DNA from 3 places in the Mesorhizobium delmotii genome. Region 3 is predicted to be linked to each of the others. Evidence: riboswitches for the same ligand, from Rfam matches in the RefSeq annotation. Region 3 holds a riboswitch; each other region holds the start of a gene.

Region 1 (3,935 bases), on a different contig from region 3:
CCAGCCATCGGCATTCGGCCTCAATGTCATGTTCGGCCAGCATATGGTTGGTCAGCCACAGCGTCAGGCAGTCGATCAGGACGGGCCGGCCGTCAGGCAGCGCCTTGATCGCGCCGACGAGATCGAGCGGCGCGTCGATGGTCGTCCAGCCCTCGTCGCGCCGCGACCGATGCAGCGCGATGCGTTCGCGCATCTCGTCATCATAGGCTTGCGCCGTGGCGATATAGGCCCACGGCGCCGGACAGGCCGTCACCAATCTTTCGGCATGCGCGCTCTTGCCGGAGCGCGCACCGCCGATGACCAGGGTCAGCCTCCCGCCGGGAGCAACGGGATCAGGCAAAGCTGTCGCGCAGGCCGGTCGCGGTGCCGGTCAAGCGGCCGCGCACCGCGCCGACGACGGCGCCGAGCACCAGCCAGAACACCAGATTGGTCAGCGTCACCGCCACCACGAACTGGTGGTGCAGGCCTTCCGGGATCGGCGATTTGAAACTGTCGGGCTGCGGCGCGCCGACGATATGCGGCGCCACGATCAACGCCATGGCAAGCAGCGCCAGCGGCAGCGATTTGCGAAATGCGAGCAGCCCGAGACCGGCCGCGGTCGCCACCACCGTCGCCGTCCACCATATCTGGCGCTGGGTGAGATCGGCCGCCGGCATAGCCGGCAGTTCGGGCGGCAGGCCGAGGTTTGGAGCCAGCGTGAACACCGCAAAGCCGGCAAGGCCCCAGAACAGGCCCTGACGCCAATTGCCGATGCCGCCGGCGAACTCCGAAGCGGCGACCAGGATCAGCGCAAAGCCGATGCCGGTGACGACGTTGGCAACGACATTGAAGGCGAATCGTTCAAAACCGTCGGCCGGCGCCCAGCCTTCGTCTTCCGCAGCCGGAGCGGCAGCTTCGGCCGGTTCGGCGCTGCTCATTGCATTGGCGTCCGTGGCGTTCGCGGCGGGCGCCGCGGTATGGTCATGCGTGTGACCACCGCCGGCCTGTTCGTAGACTTCCGCCTTGAGGATGAGCGGCACGGTGGCAAAGGCCTGCATGCAGGCGAGAACGACGCCAGCCACAAGCCCTGCGATCGCCGCGATGAACACGACGTTGCGAAACAGTGTCATGATGTCAGCCCCTCGTCAGTGGCAGGGAAACGCCATCGAATGGCGATAGTCGTGGGCGGCATTGTGGACCGCATCGATATGCGAGAAGCCGACAAAGCCCATGACGAAAATGCCGAGAAATGCAGCAAGCGCCAGCTGCACGAAGCGCGACTGCGAGGAGACGGAAGCGCCGAGCGAGACGGAAGCGGTATTCATGTCTTGTCCTTTCGCCCTCCACCCGAGGGCATAGAAGTCAGTTCTCCTGTCGCCGGCAGGTCTCCTGGCTCGCGGATCAGCGCCCTTCCCCACCTTCCCGAAGAAACTCTTCAGTGGCACATGGAGAGGACTACCGCACACAGTTGCGGGGGCAGCCACGGCATTGGGCAAAAAAATCGCCCTCACCGCATTCCCTCTTGGTTCCAAAACGGAACCGACGACGGCTGCGACTATAGGCAGAATCGCTGCGCCCGGCAAACCAAATTCCGCCAGCTACCAGCGCGAAAGCGCCACTTGGCTTCAGCCTTCCAATGAGACGATCTGATTGCTTCAACGCTTCAACGCTGCAACGCTGCAACGCTGCAACGCTCCAAGGTCACGGCCGTGGAGTGCTGCGATCCAGAGGTTAAAAGCGAACCTTGGGGCGGTACCGGCGATAGCCCGCCTTCTTTTGTCCGGGGCAACCATGATAGTCGTCTTGCAGTGCTGAATCAGATTGCGAGATCATGAGCATTCCTACGCCGGCCGTTCAGGACCGATCCAAGCGCATCATCTCCATCGACGTCGCACGCGGCTTCGCCTTGCTAGCCATGGCGAGCTACCATTTCACCTGGGATCTCGAATTCTTCGGCTACACCGATCCCGGCCTGACCGCCTTCGGCTGGTGGAAATTCTACGCGCGCTGCATCGCTTCGACCTTCCTGTTCCTGGTCGGCGTCAGCCTGTTCCTTGCCCATGGCAAACAGATCCGCTGGAGCGGCTTCTGGAAACGCTTCGCCATGGTCGCCGGGGCGGCGCTCGCCATATCGGCCGCCACAAGGCTTGCCACGCCCGACAGTTTCATCTTCTTCGGCATCCTGCACGAGATCGCGCTCGCCAGCCTGCTCGGCCTGGCGTTCCTGCGGCTGCCGGCGCTGCTGACGCTGGTTGTCGCGGCTTTCGTCATCACCGCACCGCTCTACCTCAGGTCCGAGATCTTCGATCATCCGGCCCTGTGGTGGGTCGGCCTGTCGGCAACCAATCCGCGCTCCAACGATTATGTCCCGCTGTTTCCATGGTTCGGCGCCGTGCTTGCGGGCATCGCGACGGCAAAACTCGCCTCCGCTTCCGGCCTGCTGGCGCGGTTGGCAGGCCTGACGCCCGGCCGCTGGACAAATCCGCTGGTCTTTATCGGCCGGCACAGCCTCGCCTTCTATCTGATCCACCAGCCGGTGCTGATCGGCTCGATCTGGCTTTTTTCGCAAGTCATGCCGGCACCGGTCGAGACCAGGCAGGTCACCTTCCTGAAAGAATGCCAGACTTCGTGCGAGCAATCGCGCGACACGGAGTTCTGCTCCAGCTATTGTGTGTGCATGCTCGATACGCTCGAGGGCGAGGCCACGCTTGATCGGCTCTACCGCAACGACCAGGCTGCGGAATGGAAGGCACATCTCGACGAGCTCGCCGGCGCCTGCACTGCCAAAGCCGACAGCACTTTGATGGAGGGAGGAGCACAATGACCGACCATCAACAGAAACCTGGGCAACAGAAACCGGGGCAGCCGAGACCGGGGGGTATACCCTGGCCGCCGCTGATCTATGTCGCGGCCATCGCCGTCAGCGTCGCGCTTGGCTTGCTCTATCCGCTGCCATGGATCGGCGGCCTTTTGGGCGACATCCTGTTCGCGGCCGGCTGGGTGGCATTGTTCGGCGTCGTCGCGCTCTGGTTCACGGCGATCCGCACCATGATCCGGGCAAAGACGACTCTCCACCCAAACGCCGTGCCCGATCACCTGGTCACATCAGGCCCCTTCGCCGTCAGCCGCAACCCGATATATCTGGCCAACACGCTGCTGCTGATCGGCGTGGCCCTTATCTCGGGGATCGTATGGTTCCTGCCGCTGGCGATCATCGCCGCCTTCGCAACGCAGAAGATGGCGATCGAGGGCGAGGAAAGAGTTCTGACGGCGAAATTCGGCAAGAAATACCGGGATTACGCTAAAAAGGTGCGGCGCTGGATTTGAGGCGTGCGGCAAGGTCTTTTTAAGAATTCGCTCTGGCAGAAAACCACGCTAGCTGAGCGCCAGTAGAATTATCAAAAATGCCGCTCAGGTGTTGACGCCGAGTTCCACCAATCGCTCGACGCAGGATTCCTCGGCCTGGTCGAGTTCGGCCAAGGTCTCTTCGAGGTCGCGGCGCTTCTGGCGCAGATCCTCGCGCTTTTCCTCGATGCGCTTGATCATCAGGTTGAGCTGACCGACCTCCCCGGGCGGCTCCTTGTACATCTGGATGATTTCGCGGATTTCGTTGATCGAGAAGCCGAGCCTTTTGCCGCGCATGATCTGGCGGATGAGGTGCCGGTCCGACGGGCGAAACAGCCGCGTGCGGCCGCGCCGTACCGGCTGCACCAGCCCTTCGTCCTCGTAGAAGCGCAGAGTCCGCGTCGAAACATCGAATTCGCGGGTCAGTTCGGTGATCGAATAATATTCCCGCATCGTTACTCCAAAACCCCGGAAAACGGCGCGATTGCCATCATGCGGCGATGCCTTCATTCACAAAAGGGCTCGTCCCGCACCGGAATCGACCGGCAGCTCTCCATCCAAACCTCGCACGCAACTTACGTAAAAGTCAATTGAAACGCCTTATCCGGCTC
Region 2 (3,935 bases), on a different contig from region 3:
GACCGCCACACCTGATCCGGCGAGACTTGCCAGTCTCTGCACCAGCGCCGTCATATTCTCCGGGCCGCCCTCGCGGAAATAGCCGAGCAGGCCGTTGAGCTCTTCGCGCGGCAGCGTCGAGCATTCGATCAGCCGGAGATCCTCGTCGCGGCATTCGCCGGGCAGCAGTGCCAGTTTTATGCCGCGTGCGCGGGCGATCGAGGCGATCTGGTCGCAGCCGTAGCGCCACCAGTCGTAGCCGCCGAGGATGCGAACCAGAATAACCCTGGCGTGCCGGGCGACGCTGTCGATCCAGAGATCGACGGACATCGGATGGCGCAGATCGCGCAAAGCCGCCAGCCGCATCGAGGGCAGGCGTTCCGCGTCCGTCTTCCACGCTGCTGCCAGCCCGGCCAGATCGCTGTCGGTGAAAGACAGCGCCACGACATCGGCAGGCGTCTGCCTGAGATCAACAGGCTCGGCGAGATCGTCGAGCGAGGCGGATGTTGTGGTGAGGATGTGCATCGCGGCTCGTGCCTGAGGTCAGCCGGCGAGAATACGCTCGATGGCCGGGCGGTTCAGCCCTTTCAGGCCGATGACGACGAGGCGCGAACGGCGCTCGTCCTCGGCGGTCCAGGCGCGGTCGTAATAGTGATTGACGCGTGGGCCGACGGCCTGCAGCAGGAGCCGCATCGGCTTGCCGCCGACCTCGACGAAACCCTTGACGCGCAGCACGTTTTCTTCCTCGGCCGCGGTGGCGACGCGCAACGCCAGCTCGTCGGGATTGGCGATCGATGGAATGTCGATGACGAACGAGTCGAAATCGTCATGCTCATGATCGAGCTCGTCGTCGTGATGGGTCTTGCGGTTCTCGATGTCGTCCTCGACGGCAAGGCCGAGGCCGAGCAGCACAGACGGATCGACCTTACCCTGCGAGGTCGGCACGATCTTGACGGCGCGCGCGGCATGCTCGCCGATGATGGCATTGGCACGGGCCGAGCCGGCGGCGTCCATCAGGTCGCTCTTCGACAATATGATCAGGTCGGCGCAGGCGAGCTGGTCCTCGAACACCTCTTCGACCGGATCATCGTGGTCGAGCGTCTCGTCCTGCGCGCGCTGCGCCTGCAGGGCGTCCATGTCGTTGGCGACGCGGCCTTCCGCCAGCGCCGGTCCGTCGACGACCGCAATGACGCCATCGACGGTCACCCGGCTCTTGACCGTCGGCCACTGGAAGGCCTGGACCAGCGGCTTGGGCAGAGCCAGCCCGGAGGTTTCGATCAGGATATGGTCGACTTTCGGCGATAGCGACAGGATCTGGTCGAGCGCCGGGACGAAGTCGTCGGCGACGGTGCAGCAGATGCAGCCATTGGCCAGTTCGACGATGTTTTCCTCAGGGCAGGTGTCGATGCCGCATCCCTTCAGAATCTCGCCGTCGATGCCGATATCGCCGAACTCGTTGACGATGATGGCCAGCCGCTTGCCGCCGGCGTTTTCGAGCAGGTGGCGGATCAGCGTCGTCTTGCCGGCGCCGAGGAAGCCGGTGACGACGGTGCAGGGCACGCGGGAGACGGAAGTGGTCATATCTGATCCTTCACAAGGTCGAGGGGAGGAATGCGGGCGACGAGGCCGCGTTTCAGGCAATCGGGCCGGCCGCGCCATGGAATGAGGCCGTCCGTCGAGGTGGCGAAGAGCTTTGCACCGGCGACCAGATCGGCGCCGCTGGTCACGGTCAGGTCGCCAAAGACATAGCTCCAGCAGCCGTCGCGCAGGATCGCGGCGCTCAGCCGGCGCTTGCAGTTGCCGAGGCATTCGACGGTGCGGATACTGATATTTTCGCCTGATACAGCGCGGCGCGTGTCTTCGGCCAACAATTCGCCGGCGCGGGGATGGCCGTCGGAGCCGGTTTCGTCCCGGCAGGAGGCGCAGACGATCACGGTGACGTCGGCCAGAGCATCATCATCGCCGGACAATACGCCCGCTGTCTCAGCCGAAAAACTGCTGTCGCGTTCCAAATCAGGCTCCTTGCCCGGAAAACCCGCCAGGCGATCGGATTCTTATGTCCTAGACGGCAGGTCTCCTGGCTCGCGGGTCATCGCCTTGGTGCCGCCTTCCCGGGACCGTCCCAGTGGTTTTCGGCCTTGGCTCGTCGCTTACAGTTGCGGGGACAGCCGCGGATTTGAAATCGGGGATTTCGCACCGCATTCCCTCTTGGCTCCTCCCTTTGCCGAGAGGAGACCGTCTGAACCGGATTTAGGCTTGTGCAGGCAGTCGTGTCAACGCACGTCTACGACGCGGCAATGTCGGCGAGAGCCGAACCCAGATCACCGGCCGGCGCCACCTCGATGCGTTCCAGGCCGAGCCAACCCTGCATCAGCTTCAACTCGTCGAAAAGCTCGGCGGCGGTTTGCGGCGGGGCGCCGGGCTCGGCATAGGCGGCATGGACGCGCAGCACGCCGGCGGGGCGGTCGGCCTTGAGGTCGATGCGCGCCACGATCCTGTCGCCGAGCAGGAACGGCAGCACATAATAGCCGTATTGGCGCTTTTCGGCAGGGGTGTAGATCTCGATGCGATAGCGGAAGTCGAACAGTCTTTCCGTGCGCGCCCGCTCGAAGACGACGGGATCGAACGGAGCGAGCAAGGCGCGCGCCTCGATCTTGCGCGGAAAACGGGCGTCCTTATGAAGATAGGCAGGCTTGTCCCAGCCTTCGACGCGAACCGGCAAAAGGTCGCCTGCCTCGACCAGTTCCTCGATGCGGCCCTTGATGTCGGCGGGAGAGAGGCGGAAATAGTCGCGCAGGTCGCCCGCTGTCGCGACGCCGTGGGCGCGGGCGGAGATGCGCAGCAATTCGCGGTGCGCATCCTCCGGGGAGGGCACCGGCAAAGCAAGTACTGCCGGCGGCAGCACGCGCTCCGGCAGATCGTAAAGCCGCTCGAAGCCACGACGCGACGCCGTGGTGATACGGCCGGCCCAGAACAGCCATTCGAAAGCGTGCTTGGCGTCGCTCCAGCCCCACCAGCCGCCGTTTCCCTTCTGGCCTTCGAGGGCGGATGCGGCGACCGGCCCTCGTTCGACGACCTCGCGATAAATGTCTTCAATGTAGGCGGCGCGTTCGCGGCCCCACTTGGCCAGTCCGTTATACATTTCCTCGCCACGTTCGGCCCGCTCCATGCGCCAGCGCATCAGCGGATAGGTTTCGACCGGCAGAAAGGAGGCTTCGTGCGCCCAATATTCGAAGACCGTGCGCTTACGCGTCACGGCGGCGTTGTCGAGCAGCGCAAGCGGGTAGGGGCCAAGCCGCGAATAAAGCGGCATATAGTGGGCACGCACCACCGCGCTGACGGAATCGATCTGCAGCAGGCCGGTCCGGCCAAGCACACGGGCCAGATGGCGGCGATTGGGCGTGCTGTTAGGGCGAGGATCGGCAAACCCCTGGGCGGCAAGCGCGATGCGCCGGGCCATGGCGAGCGGGATTTTGTCCTTCATGCAGACGGCACTCTGTTGGCGTTCAACCAAGGTTCGGGCGAATGATTCCGCGTCATGCTAGCAGGGTTGTGGCGGCATCTATGTCAGGAGAGAAAAGTGGAGTAAAAGGTGAAGGAAATCAAACAGGAGCGGATCAGACCAGTTTATCCGGATATGCCGTTCAGCACCGTGTTTTGAACAAGGTTTGACTTGCTTCGCCGAAAGCCCTGCGCTAACCCTCGCCGCATTGCAGCATAGAGCCCCCTAAAACGGTTCAGTGGTTAAACTGTCACGCTTCCGCAAGTGGGTCCGGTGCTGTAATCAGAGTGGATTGGCCGCCAACGGAAAGCTGCAGCATGAACGCATTGTTGAGTTCGTACCTGCCCATCGTCCTGTTCATCGGCGTGGCGCTGGTCGTCGGCCTGGCGCTGCTTGCCGCACCCTTCCTGGTGGCCTACCGCAACCCCGATCCGGAAAAGCTTTCCGCCTATGA
Region 3 (3,935 bases):
TGCCGGCAGCAATCAAAAGTGCCGCAGCGGTGAGAACGATCTTCTTCATTTCAGTAATCCTGGATTTTCGTATGCCATCAGCGCGGCGGCCGCGGTCTTTGTGAAAGACAATGCCGCCGCTGCTGTTGGGATCGACATTAGTTGTTGCCGAAGAGGTTACGGTCGCTGCCATTGACGGGCTTCTCGTCAGCCGGAACCGGATTCTGCGCCGAAGCCGAATTCTGAATCGAAGCCGTGTACGAGCCGTTGTCGACCGCAGCGGCCGGCTGGTTGGCGCCGTTCAATCCAAAGTTGTCGCTGCCGGCAAAAGCGCTGCCGGAGACAGCCAGGATGGCGGCGGTGGCAAGAATGATCTTCTTCATTTCTAGTACTCCTGAATTTTTCAGATCCCGAGCGGCGGACTGGCCGCTTTGTCTTGTTGTTTGACCATGATCTTTTCCGAAAACCGGTTTCCACTTCGGGATCATGGTCTGGGATCAGCTGTTAATTGTTGCCGAAAAGGTTGCGGTCGGCGCCCTGGTCGACGGGCTTTTCAGCGTGAGCCGACTTCTGAATGGAAGCCGTATACGAACTGTCGACCGAGGCGGTCGGCTGATTGGCGCCGTTGGACCCATAATGGTCGCTGCCAGCAAAGGCGCTGCCGGTGATGGCCAGAACGGCGACGGCAGTAAGAGCAATCTTTTTCATTTTTGGAACTCCAGTATCTTTAGTTTTCCGTCCGTCTAGCGGCGTGTCTTGAGAGGGATTCGCGTCGTTCGGACAGCCCCGATGTGGGAAGGCCATCTGGCAGATTCCAATCACGAAGTTGTTCCGTGTGGACCAAGAATCTACACCTTGAAATTGTACAAGAGGCTTCTCTCGTCATTGCTTTCTGTTTTGTTTTCAAAGGTTTAAGACAAAAAGGCTAATCGACCATTTGACGGATTGCCGGACCTGCGTTCACAGCGTCATGCACGCATTGTCAACAGAAACGAACCGTTCGGTTCGATTTTAGAAGCGGCTTAAAAAGCCGGTGCTGAGTTGTTGTCGAATCGTTAACCATTTCGGCGCCATGCAATGGTCAATCCGGCACGCTTTCAGGACCGGCAGCGCTCGCAGCAGGCGCAAATTTCACCTTCCTCAAATCCCGGCCCACAGGTTTCGCCGGCGGTGTCGCGCCGCATGGATACGATGTCGCTTTCATGCCGACAGTCAGCCGGCCGTCATGATTAGATCACGCCATCTCAGGTGCCGCTTGGTGACGACGAAGCGGAGAATTGGGAAGCCGGTCAGAACCCGGCGCTGCCCCCGCAACGGTGGTGGAGTTCAAGTCGCAACGGGAGACCACTAGGCCCAAGCCTGGGAAGGTGTCGCGATGGTCCGCAAGGACACTCCAGAGCCCGGAAACCAGCCCGAGATTTCTAGACTCGACTGATCGCGGTGGGCGGTCAAGAGGTGGATAGTGCATGCCCGGCCCTGTCGCCGGCTTGCGGCCGATCCTCCCTCCATCACCACCAGTTCAGTCTTTGGAGCGACGTGCGTCCATTTGGACGCACAAAGTACGCTCCAAGACTTTGAATTGCGCATCGTGCTTTCCGAAATCGATTCCGATTTCGGGCCGATGCGACGGCTATGAGGACAGGACATGGATGCGCGCAACGACATGCTGAGGCTCTTGCACGGCCGCAGGGAAGGCTACTCGCTCGAGCAGCCCTTCTACACCGATCCCGATTTCTTCAAGCTCGACATGGAGCTGATCTGGTATCGCGACTGGCTGTTCATCGGCCACGATTGCGAGTTGCCGAAGCCGGGCAGCTACATCACCGCCCAGATCGGCGACTATCCGGTCGTGCTGGTCCGCGACCAGCAAGGCAAGATCAACGCCTTCCACAATTCCTGCCGGCATCGCGGCAGCCGCGTCTGCAACGCCGACAAGGGTACGGCGGCGAAGCTCGTCTGCCCCTATCACCAGTGGACCTACGAGCTGGACGGCCGGCTCTTGTTCGCAAGGCAGATGGCGGACGGCTTCGACAAGAGCCAGTTCAGCCTGAAGCCGGTGGCTTGCGAAAGCATCAGTGGCTACATCTTCATCTGCCTGGCCAAGGAGCCCGCCGATTTCGCGCCGATGCGCGCCATAATCGAGCCTTACCTCCTGCCGCACCGGCTGCGCGAGGCAAAAATCGCCTTCGAATCGACCATCGTCGAGAAGGGCAACTGGAAGCTCGTCTGGGAAAACAACCGCGAGTGCTACCATTGCGCCGGCAACCATCCGGAACTGTGCAAGACATTCCCGGAAGCGCCGACCGTGACCGGCGTGCAGGGCGCCGACAGCGATCCGGAGATGCTCGCGCACTGGGCGAAATGCGAGGCGGCGGGCTTGCCGAGCAAGTTCCGCATCGATCCGGCCGGGCAGTATCGCGCCACCCGCGCGCCGCTGCTGCGCGATGCCGTCAGCTACACGATGACGGGAAGACGTGCGGTGAAGAAGAACCTCTCCGACGACGTTTCGACCGACCGTATCGGCTCGCTGCTGCTCTATCACTATCCGACGACCTGGAACCATATCCTCGGCGATCATGCGGTCACCTTCCGCGTGCTGCCGATCAGTGCCACGGAAACGGCCGTCACCACCAAATGGCTTGTCCACAAGGACGCGGTCGAAGGCGTCGATTACGATCTCGCCGATCTCACCCATGTGTGGACCGAGACCAACGACCAGGACCGCCGTATCGTCGAGGAAAACGCCTTCGGCATCCTGTCGCCGGCCTATGAGCCCGGCCCCTATTCGGAATTGCATGAGAGCGGCGTCATCCAGTTCGTCGAATGGTACGCCTCCTTCATCGGGCCGCGCCTTGCCGAGGACGGCCGGCCGGCGTTGCGCAGCGTCGCCTGAGCGAGGTCAAGGGGATGAATGCGATGACGGATCTCGGGCTCTACCGCCATCTCGACGAGATGACGCCCTGGAACGACAGGCTTCAGGTGCTGGAAGTGATCGGCGTCAGCGACGAGGCGCCTGACGTGAAGACCTTCACCTTCCGCTCCGACAACCAGACCTGGTTCCGCTACAGACCGGGGCAGTTCGTGACGCTGGAACTGCCGACCACCGGAAGCCCGCTGATGCGGACCTATACGCTGTCGTCCTCGCCGTCGCGGCCGTTCTCGATCGCGGTGACGGTGAAAGAGCAGGCCGGCAGCATCGGCACGCGCTGGATGTTCGACAATCTGAAACCCGGCGTTCACGTGAAGGCCTATGGGCCGGCGGGCGACTTTTCGCTGCACAGCCATCCCGCGGCCAAGTATCTGTTCATTTCGGCCGGCTCCGGCGTGACGCCGATGATGTCGATGCTGCGCTGGCTGAACGATTGCGCGCCATGGACAGATGTCGGCTTCGTCAACTGCGCGCGAAAGCCCGAGGAGATCATCTTCCGCAAGGAGCTCGAGCTGCTCGGCAGCCGTATGCCGGGCCTGACGCTCGGCTTCATGATCGAGGAGCGGTCCAGCCGTGAGGGCTGGTTCGGCCATATGGGCCGGATCGACGCGATACGGCTGCCGCTGCTGGCGCCCGATTTTCGCGAGCGCGAAATTTTCTGCTGCGGCCCCGATCCGTTCATGCGCGCGGTGCGGCAGATGCTGGAGGCGGCCGGCTTCGACATGGCCAACTATCATCAGGAAAGCTTCGCGGCCCCAGGGGTTGAGGAAATACCGGCCCCGTTCGGTTCGCCGGCAGAGGGTGGGCCGGCAAAGGGTGGGCCGGCAGAGGGCGGGGTCGAGATACCTACTGAGGCCGCAACGCCGATCCGCTTTTCGCTTTCGGATGTCGATGCCGACTGCATTGCCGGCCAGACCGTGCTGCAGACGGCGCGCGCTTCGGGCGTACGAATTCCCGCAGCCTGCGAGTTCGGCCTGTGCGGAACCTGCAAGGTAAAAAAGGTCTCGGGCACAGTCGAGATGAGCCA

The links. Region 3 has a riboswitch for cobalamin ahead of BQ8482_RS03590 (aromatic ring-hydroxylating oxygenase subunit alpha). Riboswitches for the same ligand answer to the same signal wherever they lie in the genome.
Region 1: another riboswitch for cobalamin. It lies ahead of BQ8482_RS35940 (CbtB domain-containing protein); the one in region 3 lies ahead of BQ8482_RS03590 (aromatic ring-hydroxylating oxygenase subunit alpha).
Region 2: another riboswitch for cobalamin. It lies ahead of BQ8482_RS36160 (DUF1636 family protein); the one in region 3 lies ahead of BQ8482_RS03590 (aromatic ring-hydroxylating oxygenase subunit alpha).

Annotation. Positions count from the first base shown of each region.
Region 1 is NZ_FUIG01000103.1:57,559-61,493, forward strand. Features, by position in the region: gene cobU (bifunctional adenosylcobinamide kinase/adenosylcobinamide-phosphate guanylyltransferase) at 1-310, opposite strand, end outside; gene BQ8482_RS35935 (CbtA family protein) at 333-1,109, opposite strand; gene BQ8482_RS35940 (CbtB domain-containing protein) at 1,125-1,304, opposite strand; cobalamin riboswitch at 1,342-1,538, opposite strand; gene BQ8482_RS35945 (acetyltransferase domain-containing protein) at 1,811-2,803, shown strand; gene BQ8482_RS35950 (methyltransferase family protein) at 2,800-3,306, shown strand; gene BQ8482_RS35955 (MerR family transcriptional regulator) at 3,391-3,777, opposite strand; gene mgtE (magnesium transporter) at 3,925-3,935, opposite strand, start outside.
Region 2 is NZ_FUIG01000103.1:99,916-103,850, reverse strand. Features, by position in the region: gene BQ8482_RS36170 (cobaltochelatase subunit CobN) at 1-504, opposite strand, end outside; gene cobW (cobalamin biosynthesis protein CobW) at 523-1,560, opposite strand; gene BQ8482_RS36160 (DUF1636 family protein) at 1,557-1,991, opposite strand; cobalamin riboswitch at 2,030-2,234, opposite strand; gene BQ8482_RS36155 (winged helix-turn-helix domain-containing protein) at 2,264-3,463, opposite strand; gene BQ8482_RS36150 (NADH-quinone oxidoreductase subunit A) at 3,799-3,935, shown strand, end outside.
Region 3 is NZ_FUIG01000013.1:430,816-434,750, reverse strand. Features, by position in the region: gene BQ8482_RS03605 (DUF680 domain-containing protein) at 1-49, opposite strand, end outside; gene BQ8482_RS03600 (DUF680 domain-containing protein) at 138-362, opposite strand; gene BQ8482_RS03595 (DUF680 domain-containing protein) at 484-687, opposite strand; cobalamin riboswitch at 1,209-1,409, shown strand; gene BQ8482_RS03590 (aromatic ring-hydroxylating oxygenase subunit alpha) at 1,625-2,872, shown strand; gene BQ8482_RS03585 (FAD-binding oxidoreductase) at 2,896-3,935, shown strand, end outside.